DNA from 3 places in the Mesorhizobium sp. M0029 genome. Region 3 is predicted to be linked to each of the others. Evidence: predicted binding sites of a transcription regulator. Region 3 holds the regulator's gene; each other region holds the start of a gene.
What was found. The regulator PhoB, encoded in region 3, activates phosphate uptake and scavenging genes when phosphate is short. The targets are predictions, from matches to a motif close to TGTCATNNANCTGTCAT.

Region 1: NKJ76_RS28985 (bifunctional 2',3'-cyclic-nucleotide 2'-phosphodiesterase/3'-nucleotidase) is a predicted target of PhoB. The motif match lies at 4,671-4,687, and genes of this name have one in related genera.
Region 2: ugpB (sn-glycerol-3-phosphate ABC transporter substrate-binding protein UgpB) is a predicted target of PhoB. The motif match lies at 1,137-1,153, and genes of this name have one in related genera.

Annotation. Positions count from the first base shown of each region.
Region 1 covers NZ_JAMYVF010000026.1:14,340-22,053, forward strand. Annotated here, with positions in the region: gene NKJ76_RS28960 (DUF1203 domain-containing protein) at 1-415, shown strand, start outside; gene ald (alanine dehydrogenase) at 798-1,913, opposite strand; gene NKJ76_RS28970 (Lrp/AsnC family transcriptional regulator) at 2,069-2,542, shown strand; gene NKJ76_RS28975 (5-formyltetrahydrofolate cyclo-ligase) at 2,539-3,204, opposite strand; gene NKJ76_RS28980 (NAD(P)/FAD-dependent oxidoreductase) at 3,382-4,647, shown strand; gene NKJ76_RS28985 (bifunctional 2',3'-cyclic-nucleotide 2'-phosphodiesterase/3'-nucleotidase) at 4,789-6,768, shown strand; gene NKJ76_RS28990 (SAM-dependent methyltransferase) at 6,829-7,714, opposite strand, start outside.
Region 2 covers NZ_JAMYVF010000003.1:56,488-64,201, reverse strand. Annotated here, with positions in the region: gene ugpB (sn-glycerol-3-phosphate ABC transporter substrate-binding protein UgpB) at 1-1,074, opposite strand, end outside; gene NKJ76_RS06340 (hypothetical protein) at 1,260-1,406, shown strand; gene NKJ76_RS06335 (bifunctional diguanylate cyclase/phosphodiesterase) at 1,555-4,002, shown strand; gene tlpA (thiol:disulfide interchange protein TlpA) at 3,999-4,691, opposite strand; gene argH (argininosuccinate lyase) at 4,727-6,127, shown strand; gene NKJ76_RS06320 (hypothetical protein) at 6,196-6,402, shown strand; gene lysA (diaminopimelate decarboxylase) at 6,483-7,714, shown strand, end outside.
Region 3 covers NZ_JAMYVF010000018.1:71,432-79,145, reverse strand. Annotated here, with positions in the region: gene NKJ76_RS25280 (sugar ABC transporter permease) at 1-1,142, opposite strand, end outside; gene xylF (D-xylose ABC transporter substrate-binding protein) at 1,287-2,327, opposite strand; gene NKJ76_RS25270 (ROK family protein) at 2,593-3,828, shown strand; gene phoB (phosphate regulon transcriptional regulator PhoB) at 3,859-4,548, opposite strand; gene phoU (phosphate signaling complex protein PhoU) at 4,565-5,269, opposite strand; gene pstB (phosphate ABC transporter ATP-binding protein PstB) at 5,310-6,134, opposite strand; gene pstA (phosphate ABC transporter permease PstA) at 6,152-7,468, opposite strand; gene pstC (phosphate ABC transporter permease subunit PstC) at 7,465-7,714, opposite strand, start outside.

The sequences.
Region 1 (7,714 bases), on a different contig from region 3:
CGGCGGGCCGGACGCTTACGGGCAAACGCCGGAGCGGAAGGTTTCAGATGGCGACGGGGTGCCGTGCCGGCATTGCCTGAGAAACGTCGCCGAAGGCGATGGCTATCTGATCATGGCCTATCGGCCGTTTCCGGCGTTGCAGCCTTACGCCGAGACAGGACCGATCTTCCTGCATGCGCAGGAATGCGAACGCGCAGCCGAGACGGAAGCGCTTCCAGAGATGCTTGAGAGCAGCGACTATATCGTGCGCGGCTATGGTGCGGATGACTGCATCGTCTATGGCAGCGGCGGCGTCATTCCGACTGGCGGCATTGCGGCGCGGGCAGAGACGCTGTTTGAGCGCGCTAACATCGCCTATGTCCACGTCCGCTCGGCGCGCAACAATTGTTATCAGTGCCGCATCGAGCGTTTCTGACAAAAAGATGCCCGCCGGTGGTCTGGCGGGCAGTTGGGAACCGTGTGACGGCTCGATCCGTCAAGTTGGCACCCTTGTCTGTGCAGGTTTTTCGGATGGCTGATGTGAAACGCTTCACACAGCGCCCGCGACTATCGCCGGCACACGGTGGCGCGCCGACTGGCGGCGAACTGTCGTACTGCCGTCGCATTCATACGTTAAAAGGTCGATGGATTGCCGACCGCGGATGAACCGGCGGGGATCTCGATATCGAGGAAGCGGGGCTTTGGCTCCGCTTTTTGTTGCCGGCGTTTTGCCCGCAAGAAAAAACCCACCGGGATGAGCCGGCGGGCTGACGGGAGCAAGTCTTCCCAATTTAGGTGAGATCAGGATTTAGGTCTGGTCAGGCCGCCAGAACCGCCTTCGGTTCGACCAGCTCATAGCCGAGTGCTTCGGCGACGGCGCGATTGGTGATCTTGCCCCTGTGGACATTGAGGCCGTTGCGCAAATGATGGTCGTCGACCAGCGCCTTCAGGCCCTTGTCGGCCAGCTGCAGGCCATAATGCAGCGTCGCGTTGTTGAGCGCGTGCGCCGAGGTCACCGGCACGGCGCCCGGCATGTTGGCGACGCAGTAGTGGATCACGCCGTCGACCTCATAGGTCGGCTCGGCATGGGTGGTGGCGTGCGAGGTCTCGAAACAGCCACCCTGGTCGATAGCGACGTCGACCAGCACCGAGCCCTTCTTCATGCCCGACAGCATTTCGCGGGTCACCAGCTTGGGTGCAGCAGCACCCGGGATGAGCACGGCGCCGACGACGATGTCGGCCGATAAGCATTCTTCCTCAAGCGCCTCGACTGTGGAGTAGCGGGTGTGGACGCGGCCGGTAAAGAGGTCGTCCAGCTGGCGCAGGCGCGGGATTGAGCGGTCGATGATGGTGACGTCGGCGCCGAGGCCGACCGCCATGCGGGCGGCATGCAGGCCGACGACGCCGCCGCCAAGCACGGTGACCTTGCCGGGCAGCACGCCGGGAACGCCGCCGAGCAGCACGCCGCGGCCACCATTGGCCTTCTGCAGCGCCGTGGCGCCGGCCTGGATCGACAGGCGGCCGGCAACTTCCGACATCGGCGCCAAGAGCGGCAGGCCGCCGCGGTCGTCGGTTACGGTCTCATAGGCGATTGCGGTGACGCCGGACGCGAGCAGGCCCTTGGTCTGCTCCGGATCCGGGGCCAGGTGAAGATAGGTGTAGAGGATCTGGCCGTCGCGCAGCTGCGCCCATTCGTTGGGCTGCGGCTCCTTGACCTTGACGATCATGTCGGACTTGGCGAACACGTCGGCGGCGCTCTTGGCAATAGTGGCGCCGGCGGCGCGATACGCATTGTCATCGGCGCCGATACCGGCGCCGGCGCCGCTTTCGACCAGCACTTCATGGCCATGCGCGACATATTCGCGGACGGAGCCCGGCGTCAGGCCGACGCGGTATTCGTGGTTCTTGATTTCCTTGGGGCAACCGACGCGCATAGTCTTCTCCTGATCCGGCCCTTCGGGCTCGTTCCCTGTATCAACCGAGTGAACCACGAATCGTTGCGCAGGTGTTTGCGAATGCGCTTGCGCGGGGTCACGCGTTTCGATAATCGTTGCGCGAAATCAAGGAAATTTCGCAGGAATCACGAGAAATGCCGCTCGACAGGATCGATATCGCCATTCTCGAGGCACTGCAGAAGGATGGCCGCATACCCAATGCGGCGCTCGCCGAAAGGGTCGGCCTGTCGCAGTCGGCCTGTTCGCGCCGGCTCGACAATCTGGAGAAATCCGGCACCATCCGCGGCTATCACGCCCGGCTTTCGAACGCAGCGCTCGGCCACCAGATGACGGCGATCGTGCACATATCGCTGTCGGGACAATTCGAAAAGACGCTGTCGGATTTCGAGGCGGCAATCAAGCGCTGCCCCAATGTGCTGTCCTGCCACCTGATGTCGGGCGAATATGACTATATCCTGCGCATCGCCGCCAAGGACCTGGTCGACTATGAGCGCATCCACAAGGAATGGCTGTCGGCGATGCCGCACGTGACCAAGATCAATTCGTCGTTTGCCCTGCGCGAGATCGTCGATCGCACGGCCATGGGCATGAAGCCGGAACTGGCTTAGCCCTGAGCGGCCTCGGTCACCAGCCTATCCATCGGTATATCGTGCGGCTGCGGGTAAATGGTGTCGATGCGCTGCAGTTCGTAGCCGACGCCGACGACCAATGGCTTGAACGGCATGGCAGCCAGCGTGCGGTCGAAGAAGCCACCGCCATAGCCCAGGCGGTAGTTTCGCGGGTCGATGCCGACGATCGGCGAGATGACGATGTCGGGCAGCACCGGCTCGCCTTCGGCCGGGATCGGGATGTTCCAGATGCCTTTTTCCAGCCGGTCGCCGGGCACATAAGCGCGGAAGATCAGCGGCTGGCCTTTCTCGATCACGATGGGCAGCGCCGTGCGGCCGCCGCGTTCGTTGATCGACGCCATCCACGGCCGCAGGTCCGGCTCGCCGCGAAACGGCCAATAGAGGCTGACCATGCGGCCGGCAATGTCGCCGATTGCCGCGTCGAGCCCTTCGGCGATAGCCCGCGACATCGCCACCCGCGCATCGGCGGAAACCGCCAACCGTGCCGCGATCAGACGCTCGCGCTCGGCCTTGCGCCAACGGCGCACATCGGTCCAGTCGGTCAATGGCGCGCGAAATTCCGGATCGAGTTCGTGCATGAAGCAAGGCGGCGAAGAATATTGCCCCCGCCCTTTGCCATCTTTGTCATCGTCGTTGGCCATGCTTCACTCCCGTGGTTCCAGCCTGCAAGGCTATACCCGTCCATGCTTGCCGACATAGGCATTCGCGACATCCGGCGACGAGTCCTGGGCAGCCTTAAGCGGCAATCTAGCTCGCCGCGACATTGTTGCGGTGCACAAAAATCGCTAGATAGAGGGAGACAAATAGGGGTGAATGCGATGAGTGAAACCAGCCATCATGTCGTTGTCGTCGGCGCAGGGTTCGGCGGTCTCGAACTCACGCGGGCGCTGGCCGGCGCACCCGTGCGCATCACCATGATCGACAAGCGCAACCATCACCTTTTCCAGCCGCTGCTCTACCAGGTGGCGACCACCTCGCTGGCGACCTCGGAAGTTGCCTGGCCGATCCGTCATCTGCTGCGCAAGCGCGAGGACGTGACGACCCTGCTCGGCAACGTCACCGGCGTCGACCGTCCAGGCAAACGCGTGGTGCTTGAGGACGGCAGTTCTGTTCCCTACGACACGCTGGTGCTCGCCACCGGCGCGCGTCATGCTTATTTCGGCCACGACGAATGGGAGCCTTTCGCGCCCGGGCTGAAGACGCTTGAAGACGCAACCACCATTCGGCGGCGCATCCTGCTCGCCTTCGAGCAGGCCGAGCGCGAGACCGATCCGGCCAAGCGCCAGGCACTGCTGACACTGGTCATCGTCGGCGGCGGCCCGACCGGCGTGGAGCTTGCCGGCACCATTGTCGAACTCGCGCATGAAACGCTGCGCGGCGAATTCCGCAACATCGACACGCGTGAGGCGCGTGTGGTGCTGGTCGAGGCCGGAGACAGGATCCTAGCCAATTTCGCGCCAAAGCTGTCCGACTATGCGCGCAAGGCGCTGGAGCGGCGGGGCGTCACGGTCGAGCTTGGCCGCGCCGTCACGCGCCTCGATGCCGAAGGCGTCGTCTTTGGCGATACGCATCTGCCGGCGCGAACCATCCTGTGGGCCGCCGGCGTGGCGGCTTCACCCGCGGGAGAGTGGCTGGGCGCGCCGGTGGACCGGGCGGGCAGGGTAATGGTCGAGCCCGATCTGACCGTGCCGAACAGTCCTGAAATCTTCGTCATCGGCGACACCGCGCATGTCTTGCGGCCGGACGGCAAACCGGTGCCCGGCGTGGCGCCCTCGGCCAAGCAGGAGGGCAAGCATGTCGCCGCGACGATCAGGGCGCGGCTGGCCGGCGATGGCGCGCCGCGGCCTTTCCGCTACAAACATGCCGGCGACCTGGCGACGATCGGCAAGTGGGCAGCCGCGATCGATTTCGGCTCGATCAAGCTCACGGGATGGCTTGCCTGGTGGCTGTGGGGCGTGGCGCATATCTACTTCCTGATCGGTTTCCGCAACCGGCTCTCGGTGTCGCTTAGCTGGCTATGGATCTATTTCACCGGCCAGCGCAGCGCGCGGCTGATCACCCAGGGCGACGATGACAAGGGCTGAGGTTCTCAACCGCGGCCAAGGATATTCATCCAGCCGTCACCTTTTGCTGATCGACTGACTTCCCGATGGACATGGCCGGTTTTCGGCGCGAAGCTTCCGCCCGGGGCTGGGATCTTGTCACGTCGCTGGGAAGGAAAACCAATGCCGCATCTCAATTACCCCGTCTCCCGCCGTAGTTTTCTTGCCGGTACGGCCGCCAGCGGGGCGCTGATCATGCTCCATCCGTTTTCCGCCCGCGCGCAGGCCAATCAGGCGCATCTGAGGATCATGGAGACCACCGACATCCATGTGAATGTGCTGCCTTACGACTACTACGCCGACAAAGCCAACGACACGATGGGCCTGTCACGGACGGCCTCACTGATCGCGGCGGTGCGCAAGGAAGCCACCAATGCGATGCTGATCGACAATGGCGATCTTTTGCAGGGCAATCCGATGGGCGATTACATCGCCTATGAGAAGGGCCTCAAGGAAGGCGATCTGCATCCGATCATGAAGGGCATGAACGTGCTGGGCTATGAATGCTCGACGCTCGGCAATCACGAGTTCAATTACGGCCTGTCGTTCCTCGACAAGGTGCTGGCCGGAGCCAATTTCCCCTTCGTCTGCGCCAATCTGATCCGCGGCACCGAGCTTGCCGCCAAACCGCGCGACGACAAGCTCTACCTCAAGCCCTATGTCATCCTCGACAAGAAGATCAAGGACGGGTCGGGCGCCGAGCAGCCGATCAAGATCGGCATCATCGGCTTTGTGCCGCCGCAGATCATGGTCTGGGACCTGAAGAACCTGGAAGGCAATGTCAGGACGCGCGACATCGTCGAGGCGGCCAGGGCATGGGTGCCGCAGATCAAGGAGGAGGGCGCCGACATCGTCATCGCGCTCTCGCATTCCGGCATCGATATCAAGCAGGGCGACGGCATGGAGAACGCCTCCTTCTTCGTCGCCGGCGTCGAAGGCATCGATGCGGTGTTCACCGGCCATCAGCATCTCGTCTTCCCCGGCAAGAAGGATTTTCAGGCGCTCGAAGGCGTCGACACCGAGAAAGGCACGCTGCAGGGCAAGCCCGCCGTGATGGGCGGTTTCTGGGGCTCGCATATGGGACTGATCGATCTGCTTCTGGAACGGGACGGATCGAAATGGCGCGTAGCCTCGGCCACATCGGAGGCAAGGCCGATCTACCAGCGCGTCGACAAGGCAAACAAGCCGACGGTGGCGGACGACCAGCGCGTCGTCGATGCGCTGAAGGCGGACCATGAGGCGACACTTGCCTATGTCCGCCGACCGGTCGGCAAGACCTCGGCGCCGCTCTATTCCTATTTCGCGCTGGTCGCCGACGATCCGTCGGTGCAGATCGTCAACCAGGCGCAGAGCTGGTACCTCAAGGACATATTGAAGAGCACGCAGTGGAAGGATGTGCCGCTGCTGTCGGCGGCAGCACCCTTCAAGGCCGGCGGGCGCAACGGCGCCGACTACTATACCGACGTGCCGGTGGGCGACATCGCCATCAAGAACGTCGCCGACCTCTATCTCTATCCGAACACGGTGCGCGCCGTCGAAATCACCGGCGCGCAAGTGAAGGAATGGCTGGAAATGTCGGCCGGCATTTTCAGGAAGATCGAGCCGGGCAAGGCCGACCAGGCGCTCATCGACACCGAATTCCCGTCCTACAATTTCGATGTGATCGATGGCGTCAGCTACGGAATAGACCTGTCGCAGCTGCCGAAATACGATGCCAAGGGTGGCGTCGCCAATGCCGGCTCGAACCGCATCGTCGGCCTCAGCTTCGACGGCAAGCCTATTGATCCGGCAGCGAAATTCGTCGTCGCCACCAACAATTACCGCGCCGGCGGTGGCGGCAATTTCCCCGACATCAATGCCTCGAAGATCATCTACGAGGCGCCGGACACCAACCGCGACGTGATCGTGCGCTACGTCGTCAGCGAAGGCACGATCAATCCCTCGGCCGACGACAATTGGTCGTTCACGCCGCTGCCCGGCACCAGCGTCGTGTTCGAGACCGGCCCCAAAGCGAAGGATTTTATATCGGGAGTGAAATCGCTCAAGATCGAGCCGGCCGGCGAGGGCGAATCCGGGTTTGCGAAGTATCGCATCCTGCTTTGAGGCAACGTGCAGCTAACAGGGAAAACGAGCGGGCATACGCCCGCTCAATCACGCTTCGGATCAGGCTTTGTAGACCACTTGGCGCACGTCGATGTAGCTGGCTCTAAAGCCGGCTTCGCAATAGTGGAGATAAAATTCCCAAAGCTTCTTGAAGCGGTCGTCGAAGCCGAGCGGGACGATCTTTTCCCACGACGCCCAGAAGCGGTTGCGCCATTCGGCAAGCGTGCGGGCATAGTCGTCCGGAAAGACGCGCTCGCGCAGATGGGCAAGGCCATGGTCGCTGCCCAGCGTCTTCAGGATCGACGGCGTCGGCAGCATGCCGCCTGGGAAGACATAGCGCTGGATGAAATCCGGCCTCGCCCGATAGGTGTCGTAGGCGGCCTCGTTGATGGTGATGATCTGCAGGCCGGCGGTGCCGCCGGGCCTCAAGCACGCCTTCATCTTGCCGAAAAATACCGGCCAATATTTTTCGCCGACCGCCTCGAACATCTCGATCGAGGCGATGCGGTCGTAAGTGCCCGTTTCGTCTCGGTAATCCTGCAGCTTGATGTCGACCTTGTCAGACAGTCCCGCCTTCTGGATGCGCGCCTTGGCGAAATCGTGCTGTTCGCGGCTGATGGTCAGGCCGGTGACGCGGCAGCCGATCTCGCGCGCGGCAAATTCGGCAAAACCGCCCCAGCCGCAGCCGATCTCGAGCACATGGTCCTTCTTGCCGATACCCGTATCCTTGGCCAGCGCGCGGTATTTGGCGGCCTGAGCGCTTTCCAGGTCGTTGGCGCCGGTCGCATAGAGCGCCGACGAATAGGTCATGCTGGGATCGAGCCATTGCTTGTAGAAGGCGTTGCCGAGATCGTAATGCGCCGAGATGTTGCGCTTCGAGCCTGTGCGGGTGTTTTCGTTGAACCAGTGGCGGATGCGCTGGACCGTGTTGATGAGCCAGCTGGCG
Region 2 (7,714 bases), on a different contig from region 3:
GGTCGCCTCATAGGCAGCGAGCGTCACCGGCAGATAACCCGACTTCTGATGCAGATACTCCTGCACTTCGGTCTTGGACAGGTGGGAGAAGAACGCCGCGACGCCCTTGTATTCCTCGTCCGATTTGTTGCCGAACACCCACAGGCTGGCGCCGCCCGGCGTGGTGTTCTGGGGCGCGCCCTTGGCGTCACTATCATAGGGAAGCTGGCCGATGCCGTAGTTCATGCCCGACTTGACGATGTCACCGAGACCCCCCGACGATTCGGTGAAGATGCCGCATTCTCCGGCAAGAAAGATCTGCTTGGCTTCGGATGTACGGCCGCCATATTTGAAGGTGCCGTCCTTGGCCAGGTCGGCGAGCGCCTGGAAATGATTGACGAAGATCGGCGCATTGATCTTGAGCTCGACGTCGGTTCCGGCAAGTCCGTTCTGGTTGGTGCCATAGGAAACGTCATTCCAGGCAGCGAAGGCCTCAAGGTGGATCCAGGTCAACCAGGTCGAGGTATAGCCGCAGGAAGCGGCGCCGCTCGCCTTGATCTTCTTGGCGGCTTCCCACACCTCGTTCCAGGTCTTTGGCGGATTGTTCACATCAAGCCCGGCCTTCTGGAAGATATCCTTGTTGTAGTAGAGGATGGGCGACGAGGAATTATAGGGGAAGGACAGCATGGTCCCGTCCGGCTTCGAATAGTAGCCGACGATGCCGGGCAAATACTGGCTCTTGTCGAAGGTCACGCCGGCGCTGGTCAGCACATCGGCCACCGGCTTGATCGCACCTTCGGCGGCCATCATGACGCCGGTACCCACGTCGAACACCTGGATGATGTCGGGCGCTTGCCCCGCACGAAAGGCAGCGATGCCGGCATTCAGCGTTTCGGGATAGGTGCCCTTGAAAACAGGGAGAATTTCATAGTCGCTCTGGCTGGCATTGAAATCCTTGGCGATCTTGTCGACCACCTCGGCATTGGCGCCGGTCATTGCATGCCACCAACTGATCTGGGTGGCGGTGAAGGCGGAGGTGGTGGAAAGCAGGGTCAAGGTGGCGGCAACACCGGCCGCAAAGCCGAACAACTTCATGTTTCATCTCCCGTTTGTCATTGGCGAAAGGGGCGCTCCCGCGAACGCAATATGTGTCGCTGATGACAATCGGACAACGGATTTGTTGCTGTTTCGTGAATTTCATACCCGGCTAACTTCGCGCCCCCTCGCCTTGCAACGAGGACAGAGAGAAATGCCAAGCCGGCTCAGCGATAGAATGGGGCATGGTGGGCCTGCAAGGATCGCCGACCGCCCAGCGATGCGTGAAGGGCCCGCGTGACAGCGCCACGCACCTGCACCGTGCGGCCGCCAAACCGGCGCTCGGCCAGATCGAGATCGGCCGAGCGGCATCGCGCCAGGCGCTGCTGTAACCGTGCGTCTGGAATGAGAACAGGATCGCCGCAACGTACAACCCGAAAAACCCGCTGTAGTTGTAGTTCGCATAACCGATTCTTCGTCAAGCGTGGCATACTAATCAAGTGGACGGCTTGATTGCTGTGGGAGAGCAGGTGGGGCGAGATGCTGACGGTCTATAATTGTATCGTGCATGAGCACGATCTGAGACTGGTCGCACTGGCAGCGCTCATTTGCGGTATTTCTTCCTTCTCGGCGGTCAACCTGCTTCGCCATGTCGACCGCTCGAGCGAGCGCAACCGCTATACCTGGCTGATGATAGCAGCCACTTCCACCGGCTTCGGTATCTGGGCGACGCATTTCATCGCAATGCTTGCCTTTTCTCCCGGAATCCCCAACGCCTACAATACGGAAATGTCGGCGCTTTCGCTCGCCGGTTCCGTCGCCCTGACCGCTGCGGGCATGTGGATCGCCACCTTGCGCCGGGGCATCGACTACCCTCTGGTCGGCGGCGCGGTCCTCGGCGCTGGTATCGCCGCCATGCACTATATCGGCATGGCCGCCTTCGAGGTCGAAGGGCGCATCGTCTGGAACCCGCTGCTGGTCGGCGTCTCGGTGCTGACAGGCGTCACCCTCGCCGCGCTGGCGCTGCTGGTCGTGTTGCGACGGCCGTCCATGAAGGCCACAATCGCCGCCGCCATCCTGTTGACGCTGGCGATCTGCAGCCTGCACTTCATCGCCATGGGCGCGGTGTCGATCTTCCCGGACTCCTCCATCGAGATATCGCAGTTCACGGTCGAACCGGTGTCGCAGGCCTTCGCCGCCGCTGCAGTCAGCATGGCTATCCTGGTGCTTTCAGCCGCAGCATTGTGGATCGACCTTCGCTTCCGGCGTCACAAGCTCGAGGCCGAGCGCATGCACGGCCTCGCCAACGCCGCCGTCGAGGGGCTGATCGTCTGCGACGGCGCCCGCATCGTCAGCGCCAATGACAGCATCGCGGCACTCACCGGCATTGCGCCGGAAGTGCTGAACGCGATGCTGCTTGGCGACCTCTTCGGCGAACGCACCGCGGCCGGCATGTCCGACTGCAGCGGACAGGCACAGGAAGCCGAACTCAGAGCCCATGACGGCGCCACCATCCCCGTCGAACTTATCGCCAGAAGCATCGACTATTGCGGCAAGCGGCACAGCGTGGTCGCCGTGCGCGACATCCGCGAACGCAGGAAGGCCGAGCAGGAGATCCTGCGCCTCGCCCATTTCGACCCGCTGACCGGGCTCCCCAACCGCCGCAGTTTCTCCGGCCGGCTCGAGGCCGAAATTGCCGCAATGGACCGCGGCGGCAAGGGTGGGCATCTTGCGCTGCTGCTGCTAGACCTCGACCGCTTCAAGGAAGTGAACGACCTGTTCGGGCACGGCGCCGGCGATGCCATGTTGCAGAAGGTGGCGCTATGCGCCTCCGCCGTGCTCCGCCACGGACAGATGCTGGCGCGTCTCGGCGGCGACGAGTTCGCCATCATCGCTCCGAACCTTCCCGATCCGCAGGCGGCCGGCCGCATCGCCGAGGCGGTGCTGGCGGCCATGCGCGAGGAAAACCGGCTGTCGGTCGGTGGCGGGCTGGTGTCGGCCAGCATCGGCATTGCACTTTATCCGCTCGACGCCGATGAGCCGACACTCCTGGTCAGCCACGCCGACACCGCGCTCTACCGCGCCAAGGCCGAGGGCAAGGACACCTACCGTTACTTCGAGGCCTCGATGGGCGCCGAGGCGCGAGACCGGCGCGTGATGGAGCACGAACTGCGCCAGGCCATGGCGCGCGATGAGTTTCGCCTCGTCTACCAGCCACAAAAGGAGATCAGCAGCGGGCGGATGGTCGGGTTCGAAGCGCTGATCCGCTGGCGCCATCCGCAGCGCGGCGACGTGTCGCCGGCGACCTTCATCCCGGTGGCCGAAGACAGCGGCGTCATCATCCAGATCGGCGAATGGGTGCTGGCGACGGCCTGCGCCGAGGCTGCGCGCTGGAAGAACCCTCTCACCGTCGCGGTCAATGTCTCGGCGGTGCAGCTCCACAATCCGAATTTCAGCCGCAAGGTGCATGAAGTCCTGCTCGGCTCCGGCCTGACGCCCGGCAGGCTCGAACTCGAGATCACCGAAACGGCGCTGGTCAAGGACATGCCGCGCGCGCTGGCGACCTTGCGCCAGGTGAAGGCGCTTGGCGTGCGTGTGGCGATGGACGATTTCGGCACCGGCTACTCCTCGCTATCCAATCTCCGCGCCTTCCCCTTCGACAAGATCAAGATCGACGGCTCATTCATCAAATCAGTCGACAGCAACGGCCAGGTGGCAGCCATCGTGCGCGCCGTTCTGGGGCTTGGCCGCGGTCTCGGCCTGCCGGTTCTGGCCGAGGGCGTCGAGACGCTGGGCGAGCTGAAATTCCTCGACGCCGAGGCCTGCGAGATCGGCCAGGGCTATTATCTAGGCCGGCCGAGCCCGATCGAGGCGTTCAGCGAACTGACCGGCGTCGCGGCGCCGGCGGCACAAGAGGACGCCAGCGTCAAACAACGGGGCGGCAGCATCTTGATGCTGCCGCCGGCGGCGGCCCTGCGCTCATCCTAAGGGGCGAGTGCGGCCTCGACCAGGCGCTTGGCATCCGGTCCCGACCATTCGGCCGGTCCGTTCATATGCGCGACCAGGCAGCCTTCGCCATCGATCAGCATGGTGACGGGGAGGCCTAGCGCCAAGCCACGCGTCTTGACGTCGTTGAACAGCGCCAGCGTCGAATCGCGGTAGTAGCCGAGCGACCCGATGCCGATACCGGCGAGGAACTTCTTCGGCTTCACATCGTCGCCGGCATCGACATTGACCGCGACCACTTCGAAGGCATCGCTGCCCTTTTCCTTCTGCAGCGTATCGAGCGCCGGCATTTCGGCGCGGCAGGGCGCGCACCACGTCGCCCACAAGTTGAGCAGCACGGTCTTGCCGACATGATCGGCGATCGTCATCGGCTTGCCGTCTGGGCCGTTGAAGGCGAGGCTTTTCAGCGATTGCGGCGGATCGGCGGGCAGCAATGCCGCCACCTGGCCGGTGGCTGCGGCGGCAACCTTTTTGGCGCGGTCGCTCTTGGCGGCGCAGGCGACATCGTCCTTGCTGTTGCCCGCGCCGGCCGCAGGTGCGCTGCCGGTGGCTGCGTTGTTGCCAGACCCGCTCTCGCTGACATATACCGCGACCGCGCCGGCCAGCACGCCCGCCAGCAAAGCGGCGAGGATCAGGCGCGGGGCCGGGAAGTATCTGTTACCGTCTGCCATTTTTCTAAGACTGCTCCGGAGCACGGGTTATAGCGATGAGCGACAAGAAGGCCAGCAACCAGATGTGGGGCGGACGTTTTGCCTCGGGTCCGGCCGCGATCATGGAAGCGATCAACGCATCGATCTCGTTCGACCGCAAACTCTATGCCCAAGACATAAGAGGTTCGGTCGCCCACAGCGAGATGTTGGCTGAAACGGGCATTATTTCGGCGGCCGATCAAGAAAAAATCGCTCACGGGCTGAACACGATCCTAAAAGAGATCGAGGCCGGCACGTTCGAGTTCTCGACCCGGCTGGAAGACATTCACATGAACATCGAGGCCCGCCTTGCCGATCTGATCGGCCCGGCCGCCGGCCGCCTGCACACGGCGCGGTCACGCAACGACCAGGTGGCGGTGGATCTCCGGCTCTGGGTCAAGGACGAGTGCTTTCGCGTCGCCGAGGCGCTGAAGGGGCTGATCTCAGCCTTGCTCGATCGCGCCGAGGAGCATGCGGCGACCGTGATGCCCGGCTTCACCCACATGCAGGCGGCGCAGCCGGTGACCTTCGGCCACCATTGCATGGCCTATGTCGAGATGTTTTCGCGCGACCTGTCGCGCGTCCGCGACGCCATCGAGCGGATGGATGAAAGCCCGCTCGGCGCGGCAGCGCTTGCCGGCACCAGTTTTCCGATCGATCGCCACAAGACCGCCAAGGCGCTCGGCTTCCGCGAGCCGATGCGCAATTCGTTGGACAGCGTCTCCGACCGCGATTTCGCGCTGGAGTTTTTGAGCCTGGTGGCGATCTCCGCCACGCATCTGTCGCGGCTCGCCGAAGAAATCATCATCTGGTCGACGCCGCAATTCGGCTTTGTCAGACTGTCGGACAGTTTCTCCACCGGCTCCTCAATCATGCCGCAGAAGAAGAACCCGGACGCCGCCGAACTGGTGCGCGGCAAGACCGGCCGCGTCACCGGCCATCTCGTCGGGCTGCTGACGGTGATGAAGGGCATGCCGCTGACCTATGGCAAGGACATGCAGGAAGACAAGGAATCGGTCTTCGACGCCGCCGAGACGCTCGATCTGATGCTGGCGGCGATGACCGGCATGGTGCGCGACATGACGGTCAATGCCGCCGCCATGAAGAAGGCCGCCAGCTCGGGCCACGCGACCGCGACCGACCTCGCCGACTGGCTGGTGCGAACGCTGGGCCTGCCCTTCCGTGAGGCACACCATGTCACCGGCGGCGCAGTGGCGTTGGCCGAAGAGAAGAAGGTGAGCCTTGAAAAGCTGTCGCTGGAGGATCTGCAGTCGATCAACCCCGGCATCACGGCAGACATCTTCTCGGTTCTGGCGGTGCAGAATTCGGTGAAGAGCCGCACCAGTTTCGGCGGCACGGCGCCGTCGGAGGTCAGGAAGCAGATCCGCAGCTGGAAAAAGCGCATCGCCAAGGCATGATGCCGGGGTGCAATGCGCCTAAAACTCGGTTAAAAGCGCAGCACATAAAGTTTCGGACGGATGGATCGATGACCGCAAGCAGGATTTTGGTGACGCTGACGCTGCTGACGGCGATGGCTGCCGTGACCGCTTGCGGCCGTAAGGCTGGTCTCGACACGCCCTATGAAGCGGCCGTCCAGGCCCGCAAGGACGCCGAGCGCGCCAAACAGCCGGTGCCGCCGGAGCCGGAAAAACCGGTCGTGGACAAGAAATTCATCCTCGACCCGCTGATCTAGGGCCGATGAGACCGGCTTGGTCTTTCTGACCAGGTCTCGTGCTAACCAGGTCTCGTGCTCCAACTTCCGGAAACACTCTCGTGAACCATTTCGATTACCGCGACGGCGTGCTCCATGCCGAGGACGTGGCGATACCAGACATCGCCGCAAGCGTCGGCACGCCGTTCTATTGTTATTCGACGGCAACCTTGACCAGACACTACCGGGTGTTCGCCGGGGCCTTTGCCGGGCTCGACACGCTGGTCTGTTACGCCTTGAAGGCGAATTCCAACCAGGCGGTGCTGCGGACGCTGGCAAAGCTCGGCGCCGGCGCCGATACCGTCTCGGAAGGCGAAATGCGCCGCGCGCTCGCCGCCGGAATCCCGGCCAACAAGATCGTGTTTTCCGGTGTCGGCAAGACCGCGCGCGAGATGGATTTCGCGCTCGAGGCCGGCATTCTCTGCTTCAATGTCGAATCCGAGCCGGAGCTTGAATTGCTGTCGGCCCGCGCCACCGCGCTCGGCAAGGTGGCGCCGGTGTCGCTGCGCATCAACCCGGATGTCGACGCCAGGACGCACAGGAAGATCTCCACCGGCAAGGCCGAGAACAAGTTCGGCATTCCCTGGCAACGGGCGCGCCAGGTCTATGCCCGCGCGGCCGGGCTGCCGGGCACCAAGCCCATCGGCATCGATACCCATATCGGCAGCCAGATCACCGAGTTGCAGCCCTTTGACGATGCTTTCGCGCTTCTGGCGGAACTGGTCGGCGCGCTGCGCGCCGATGGCCACGCCGTCGAGCATGTCGATCTCGGCGGCGGCCTCGGCATCCCCTACCGCACCGACAACAGCCCGCCGCCTTTGCCCGATGCCTATGCCGAGATCGTCAGGAAGCATCTGACAAAGCTTGGAGTGAAGGTGATGTTCGAGCCGGGCCGGCTGATCGTCGGCAATGCCGGCATCCTGGTCTCGGAAGTGATCTTCGTGAAGGAAGGCGACGCCAAGAACTTCCTCGTCGTCGACGCCGCCATGAACGATCTGATCCGGCCGACGCTCTACGATGCCTTCCACGACATCAAGCCGGTGGTGCAGCCGCCGGCCGACACGCCGCGCATGGCGGTCGATGTCGTCGGCCCGGTCTGCGAGACAGGCGACTATCTCGGCCTCGACCGTGACCTGCCCCGGCTCAAGTCTGGCGACCTAATTGCCGTCACCACCGCCGGCGCCTATGGCGCGGTGCAATCCGGCACCTACAACACCCGCCTACTTGTGCCTGAGGTTCTGGTCGACGGCGACCGTTTCCACGTCGTGCGCCGGCGCCAGACCTATGACGAGCT
Region 3 (7,714 bases):
GACGTGCCGCCGATGACAGCGGCCGCGATTACCAAAAGCTCGTCCAGTGTGCCCAGCGCATTGGTTGACGCATTGAGACGGGCCGACGAGATCGCCGCGCTGATTGCAGCCAGCACACCCATGATCATGAACACCTTCATGGTCACCCAGCGCGTGTTGATGCCGGCGAGTTCCGCTGCCTCCGGATTGCCCCCGATGGCGAAGACATAGCGGCCGAAACGCGTGCGCTTGGTGATGAACGTCATGATGATGCCGACAATCACCGCCATCAGCACCGGTATGGCGATGCCATGCGCGATGAACAGCCCGCCTTCGGGATCGGTGATGCCGTTCTGCTGTGCGTACTGGCGCACGATGCCGATCGGCCATGGATAGGAATTGGCGATCCACACGGCGCCGAGGATGGCCGCGCAAGCGACCACGCCAAGCAAGGTCTCGGCCCAGACGGGGCGCAGTGGAAAGCTGAAGCGCTTGCGCTGCGAGCGACCGTTGAACAGCGCGAAGGCGACCGCCGCGCAGGCGAAGATGCCGACGATCCAGCTGGCAGCGGCGCCAATCGAGCCGCGTGGTCCGCCGCCCATCAGCTGGAAGGTGGCGTCGAGTGGCGCGACCGTGCGCCCGCTGGTGATGAGCCATGCCATGCCACGCCAGACCAGCAGGCCACCAAGCGTCACGATGAAGGCCGGAACCTGCATATAGGCGATGATGAAGCCCTGGAACGCGCCGATCAACAGACCAAGCACCACGCCGGCGGCAAGCGAGATGATCCAGAGCCAGGGGTTTCCAAGCTGGAAGCCGATGACGCGAATGAGGAATTCGGCCTGTGCCACGCCCATGATCATGCCGATCACGCCTTCGACGGAGCCCACCGAAAGGTCGATGTTGCGCATGACGATGACCAGTACCATACCGGCCGCCATGATCGCGACCGAGGACGTCTGCACCGACAGGTTCCAAAGATTGCGCGGCGTCAGGAAAAGCCCACCCGACAGGATATGTATGCCGACCCAGATGACCAGCAGCGCGCCGACCATGCCGAGCATACGCGTGTCGAGCTCGGTCGCTTTCACGAACCGGGCGACCGCGCCGAGTTCAGACGCTCGCGCCGTATCGGCCTGCGGATTTGAGGTCGTGTCGGTCATGATGTCCTCCAGCGGCTTGCCGTCTGGCGCGGATGCCGGACCACAGCCTAGAAGTTTGCCGCCGATGGCGGAAACACACAATTCTCGTAGAGAAAACGCCGCGGCTTGACAGCCGCGGCGCCTCATTTCTTCAAGTCGGCGAGATCAGTTGCAAGCCGCGACGCTGCCGGCGGCGACGCCTGTGCAGACTTCGTCCTTCTTGATCCAGCCGGCGTCGATGACGACGTTGAGGTTGTCCTTGGTGATCGCGACGGGGGTCAGGAACAGCGACTTGACGGTGTTGCCGCCAGGCGTGGTGAAGTCCTTGGCGCCGGCAATGTCGCCCGTCTTCTTGCCATCGGCAAGCTGCGAGGCGATCTCGGCGGCGTTCTTGCCGAGTTCGCGCGCGTCTTTCCACACCGACACCGTCTGCGTGCCGAGCGCGATGCGGTTCAGGGCGGCATGGTCGCCGTCCTGGCCCGAGACCGGAACCGTTCCGGCAAGGCCCTGCGCCGTCAGCGCGGCGACAACGCCGCCGGCGGTGCCGTCATTGGCCGCAACCACGGCATCGACCTTGTTGTCATTGGCGGTCAGGAACTGTTCCATGTTCTTCTGGGCGTTGGCCGGCAGCCAGCCATCGGTATAGGCCTCGCCGACATTCTTGATCTTGCCCGAGTCGATGGCTTCCTTGAGCACTTCCATCGAGCCCGAGAACAGGAAATCGGCATTCGGATCCGAGCCCGAGCCCTTGATGAAGACATAGTTGCCTTCGGGCTTCGCCTTGAACACTTCGCGGGCCTGCATGCGGCCGACTTCCTTGTTGTCGAAGGTCAGGTAGAAGACGTCCTTGTTCTCGATCAGGCGATCATAGCCGACGACCGGAATGCCTTCGTCCAGCGCCTTCTGCACCGCCGGGCCGATGGCCGAGGCGTCCTGCGCCAGGATGATCAGCGCGTTGGCGCCCTGCGAGATCAGGCTTTCGACGTCGGTCAGCTGCTTGCCGGGATTGGACTGCGCGTCGGCCGAAATGTACTTGTCGCCGTCGGCTTCGATCGCCGTTTTCATCGCCGCCTCGTCGGTCTTCCAGCGCTCTTCCTGGAAGTTCGACCACGACACGCCGATGACCTTGTCCTTCGCCTGCGCGACCGAGACCAGCGCCAGCGACATGGCGACACCCGCCAGCATGGCGGCTGCAAATCTGTCCATCATAATCCTCCCTGCGCCGCGTGCGGCGCGACAAAACTGGCCCGAGGGCCGGCACACAGAGGCCCTATTTTTTCGAGCCTCGAAAAAATACTGGTTCAATGATAAGGCGCTGTCAACATCGATTCTGATGGATTCTGATGGCCTTGCCGAATTTTTTCGAGGTCCGCAATAAACAATGACAGGGCTGCCGGCGTCTGCCAATATTTGGCTGGTGCCGTCGAACGCCTTCACTATCATGAGGCGCGAGGAGGCCGGGAGGAAACAAATGTCGGTTGGAATCCGCCACGACGATCTGCGCCGTCGCAACCGTGCGATGGTGATTTCAGCCGTGCGCCGGGCCGGCCAGCCGTCGCGGACCGAGATTGCGGCGACCACCGGCCTCAGCCACTCGACCATATCGGCAATCTCGTCTGATCTGATTCAAGAAGGCATCCTGATTGAAGGCAAACCTGGCGAGACCGGCGCACTGAAACGCGGCCGGCCGCAGGTGGGCCTTGGTCTCAACCCGGAAGCGGCGGCGGTGATGACCGTCGTGCTGTCGCTCAATTTCCTGTCCGTCACCGTCATCGACTATGCCGGCCACGTCGTCGCCGAGGAACAGCGCCGGCTGGACACGCTGACCAAGCCGCGCGACGAGCTGATTGGCGAATGCGTAGCAATCGTCCGGCGGCGGCTTGAGGATCCCGACCTCGATGTCCAGAGCATCGCCCGCATTGCCATGGGCATCCAGGGCATCACCGATTCGCAGGCGCGCGCCATGCTGTGGTCGCCGATCACGCCACTGACCGACATTGCCTTCGCCGACATGTTGGAAGCGGAATTCGGCATTCCTGCCACCATGGAGAACGATTGCAACATGATGGCGGTGGCGCTGCAATGGCGCCAGCCCGAGCGCTACCGCGACAATTTTATCGCCATCCTCTTATCGCACGGCATCGGCATGGGCCTGGTGCTGAAAGGCGAACTGTTCACCGGCACCCATTCCTCGGGCGGCGAGTTCGGCCACATGATCCACCGTCCGGGCGGCGCGCTCTGCCGCTGCGGGCGGCGCGGCTGCGTGGAAGCCTATGCCGGAAACTACGCCATCTGGCGCAGCGCCAAAATGATGGGCGAGGATGCCGAGCCGGTCGATATCGGCGACGCTGATATGCGCGCACTCGCCGCGCGCGCCCGCGAAACCGACGGCCCGGAGCGCGAAGCCTATCGCAAGGCCGGCGAGGCGCTCGGCTTCGGCCTCGGCAGCCTGTTTGCGCTGATCGATCCGGCACCCGTCGCCATGGTAGGCGTCAGCGCCGCCGCCTTCGACCTGATCGAGCCGGCATTGCGCGAGGCCATCGCCCAGACTGCCGGCGGCCAGCACTCGAAGTCGATCTCCTTCGACACCGAGCCCAACGAACTGCCGCTGATCCGCGAAGGCTGCGCCATGCGCGCACTCGGCTTCGTCGACCAGGAGATTTTCGCACCGGGCATTCAGCCCAAATCTGGCAAGCATGTCGCCTGAAAGGCCGGCAACGGCGCGACGCGCAGCATCCTAATCTTCCCTGATCGCGTAGCCGGCGCCGCGAATGGTACGGATGACATCCGGCATGCGGCCGTTGTTGACGGCCTTGCGCAGCCGCCCGACATGGACATCGACGGTTCGCTCGTCGATATAGATCGTCTCGCCCCAGACATTGTCGAGCAGTTGGCTGCGCGAGAACACGCGGCCGGGATGGCGCATCATGAATTCGAGCAGCCGGAACTCGGTCGGTCCGAGCCTGATCTCGCTCTTCTTGCGGTAGACCCGGTGCGATTCTCGATCGAGCACGATGTCGCCGACCTTGAGCACGCTGGACAGCACTTCCGGCTTGGCCCGGCGCAGCAGCGCCTTCACTCGCGCCATGAACTCCGGCGTCGAGAATGGCTTGACCAGATAGTCGTCGGCGCCGGTGGACAGGCCGCGCACGCGATCGCTTTCCTCACCGCGCGCGGTCAGCATGATGATCGGCAGCCGCTCGGTTTCGGGCCGCACTCTAAGCCGCCGGCAGAGCTCGATGCCGGAAACAGCGGGCACCATCCAGTCGAGCACCAGGAGATCGGGCACGTTTTCCTGCAGGCGGATCTCGGCCTCGTCGCCGCGTGTCACCACCTCGACGTGATAGCCTTCGGATTCGAGGTTGTAGCGGAGGAGCACGCCTAGCGGTTCCTCGTCCTCCACGACCATGATGCGTGGCGCGATCATCGGCAGTTCACCCTCATCAGGCCGGCATGGCCATCGCCGTCTCGTCCTGCTTCGGACGATTGGCGGGCAGTTGCTGGCCGGTCAGCACATAATACGCATTTTCGGCGATGTTGGTGACATGATCGCCGATGCGCTCAAGATTCTTGGCGCAGAACAAGAGATGCGTGCAGGCGGTGATGTTGCGAGGGTCTTCCATCATGTAGGTCAAGAGCTCACGAAACACGGACGTGTATTTGACGTCGATGCGCTCGTCGTCATTCCTGAGTTTTGCAAGCGCTGCCGCATCGGTGGCGGCATATTCCTCGACGACGCCTTGCACCTGGATCAGCACCAGCTGCGCCATGGCGTCGATGGAGTGCGACAGGTCGCGCGGCGTGACACTGAGGCCCACGGTGCCGACGCGCTTGGCGATGTTCTTGGCGAGATCGCCGATGCGCTCGAGGTCGCCGGCCATGCGGATCGAGCCGACCACGGCGCGCAGATCGTTGGCCATCGGCTGGCGCTTGGCGATCAGCGTGATGGCGCGGTCGTCCAGTTCGCGCTGGCGCGCATCCATGATGGCGTCGTCGGAAACGACACGCTGTGCCAGCGCATTGTCCGAATTGAGCAGCGCCCTGGTCGAGCCGCTGACCATCGAGCCTGCCAGATCGCCCATGTCGCGGATCAGCTTGCTGATCTGCCCGAGCTCTTCATCGAAGGAGGCGACGGTATGTTCACCCATGATCTTGGTCCTCGTGCCTGAAATTCACCCGCCGGAAGGTTCAGCCGAAGCGGCCGGTAATGTAATCCTGGGTGCGCTTGTCGTCGGGGTTGGTGAACATCTTGTCGGTTGCGCCCTCCTCGACGAGATAGCCGAGATGGAACATCGCCGTGCGCTGCGACACGCGCGCCGCCTGCTGCATCGAGTGGGTGACGATGACGATCGTGTAGTTCTGGCGCAGCTCGTCTATCAGCTCCTCGACACGGGCGGTGGCGATCGGATCAAGCGCCGAGCAGGGCTCATCCATCAGGATCACTTCCGGCGACACGGCGATGGCGCGCGCGATGCACAGGCGCTGCTGCTGGCCGCCGGACAGGCCGGTGCCGGGCTCCTGCAGGCGGTCCTTGACCTCGTTCCAGATCGCAGCCTTCTTCAGGCTCTGCTCGACGATCTGGTCCATGTCGGACTTGCGCTTAGCCAGCCCATGGATGCGCGGGCCGTAGGCGACGTTCTCGTAGATGGACTTCGGGAACGGGTTGGGTTTCTGGAACACCATGCCGACGCGTGCGCGCAGTTCGACGACATCGATGTTCTTGTCGTAGATGTCGTCTTCATCGAGCGTGATCTTGCCGGTCACCCGCGCCGAATCGATGGTGTCGTTCATGCGGTTGAGGCAGCGCAGGAAGGTCGACTTGCCGCAGCCGGACGGGCCGATCAGCGCCGTCACCTGGTTCTGGCGGACGTCGAGATTGACGTCGAACAACGCCTGCTTCTCGCCATAGAACACGCCGACCTTGTCGCCGCGCATCTTGATGACTTCGTTCGACTTGGCGTTCATTTTGTCGCCCACTGCATTCTCAAGGGACTGTTCGGTCATGATGTTCATACCAAATTGCCTTTTTTCTACCAGCGCCGCTCGAACCGGCGCCGGAGCACGATCGCGGTGATGTTCATGGCCATGAGGAAGACGAGCAGGATGATGATGGCGCCGGACATGCGCTCGACAAAAGCGCGCTCAGCCTCGTTTGCCCACATATAGATCTGAACCGGCAGCGCGGTCGCCGGATCGAAAGGCGTCGTCGGATAATCGGCGACGAAAGCGACCATGCCGATCAAGAGCAGCGGTGCTGTCTCGCCGAGCGCACGCGCCAGGCCGATGATGGTGCCGGTAAGGATGCCTGGGGCGGCAAGCGGCAGGATGTGATGGAACACCATCTGCATCTTGGAGGCGCCGAGACCTAGGGCCGCCGAGCGGATCGACGGCGGCACCGCGGCGAGGGCGGCGCGCGTGGCGATGATGATGGTCGGCAGCGTCATCAGCGTCAGCACCAGGCCGCCGACGAAGGAAGCCGAGCGCGGCATGCCGAGGAAGTTGATGAACACGGCAAGGCCAAGCAGACCGAAGACGATCGACGGCACCGCCGCGAGATTGTTGATGTTGACTTCGATCAGGTCCGTAAAGCGGTTCTTCTTGGCGAATTCCTCGAGATAGATCGAGGCGGCGACGCCGATCGGCAGCGCCAGCAACAGCACGATCACCATCATGTAGAACGAGCCGATGATCGCCACGCCCATGCCCGACGTTTCGGGCCGGCTGGAGGCGCCATAGGTGAACAGGCCGGTGTTGAAATGCTCGGCCATCACGCCGTCGGCTTTAAGCTTGTTCATCCAGTCGATCTGCTGGTTGGACACCTTGCGGCGCGCTTCATCGACGCCGAGGTCGATCTGACCCTTGAAGGCCGAGTCGAGGTTCGCGGCAGCCAGGATGTCGACGTCACGCGTCCTGCCGATCACCGACGGATCGGCGGAGACGATGTCGCGCAGCTGGACGCGGGCGCCTTCCGACAGGAAGCCCTTGAGCTTCAGCATCATCGGCTTGTTGGCCGGATCGATGCCGAGCTTGGCCACCAGCGCGTTTTCGGCGAGCTTGGGATAGTTCGCCTTGATCAGCACGGTAGGGTCGGTGGCGCGCTTGCCGGAGGGATCGATCACCTTCTCGTCGAAGGTGACCGGCAGCGTCACCGTCGTCTGCCAGAAGGCGGTGTAGCCTTTCGAGACGATGGTGATCAGCATGATGGCCAGGAACGCCAGGCCCACCGAGATCGCAATCACGCCATAGATGCGGAACCGGCGTTCGGCGGCATAGCGCGCCTTCAGCCCGATGTCGCGGCGCGGACGCGCGACGGCACCCGCCATCGTGTCCAGGGGGATGTCGGTCATTCGTACTGCTCCCGGTACTTGCGCACGATGTAGAGGGCGACGATGTTCATCACCAGCGTCAGCGCGAACAGCGTCAGGCCGAGCGCGAAGGCGACCAGCGTCTGCGGCGAGTTGAACTCGAGATCGCCGGTCAGCTGGTTGACAATCTTGACGGTGATGGTCGTCATCGCCTCGAACGGATTGGCCGTCAGATTGGCGGCGACGCCCGCCGCCAGCACGACGATCATCGTCTCGCCGATGGCGCGC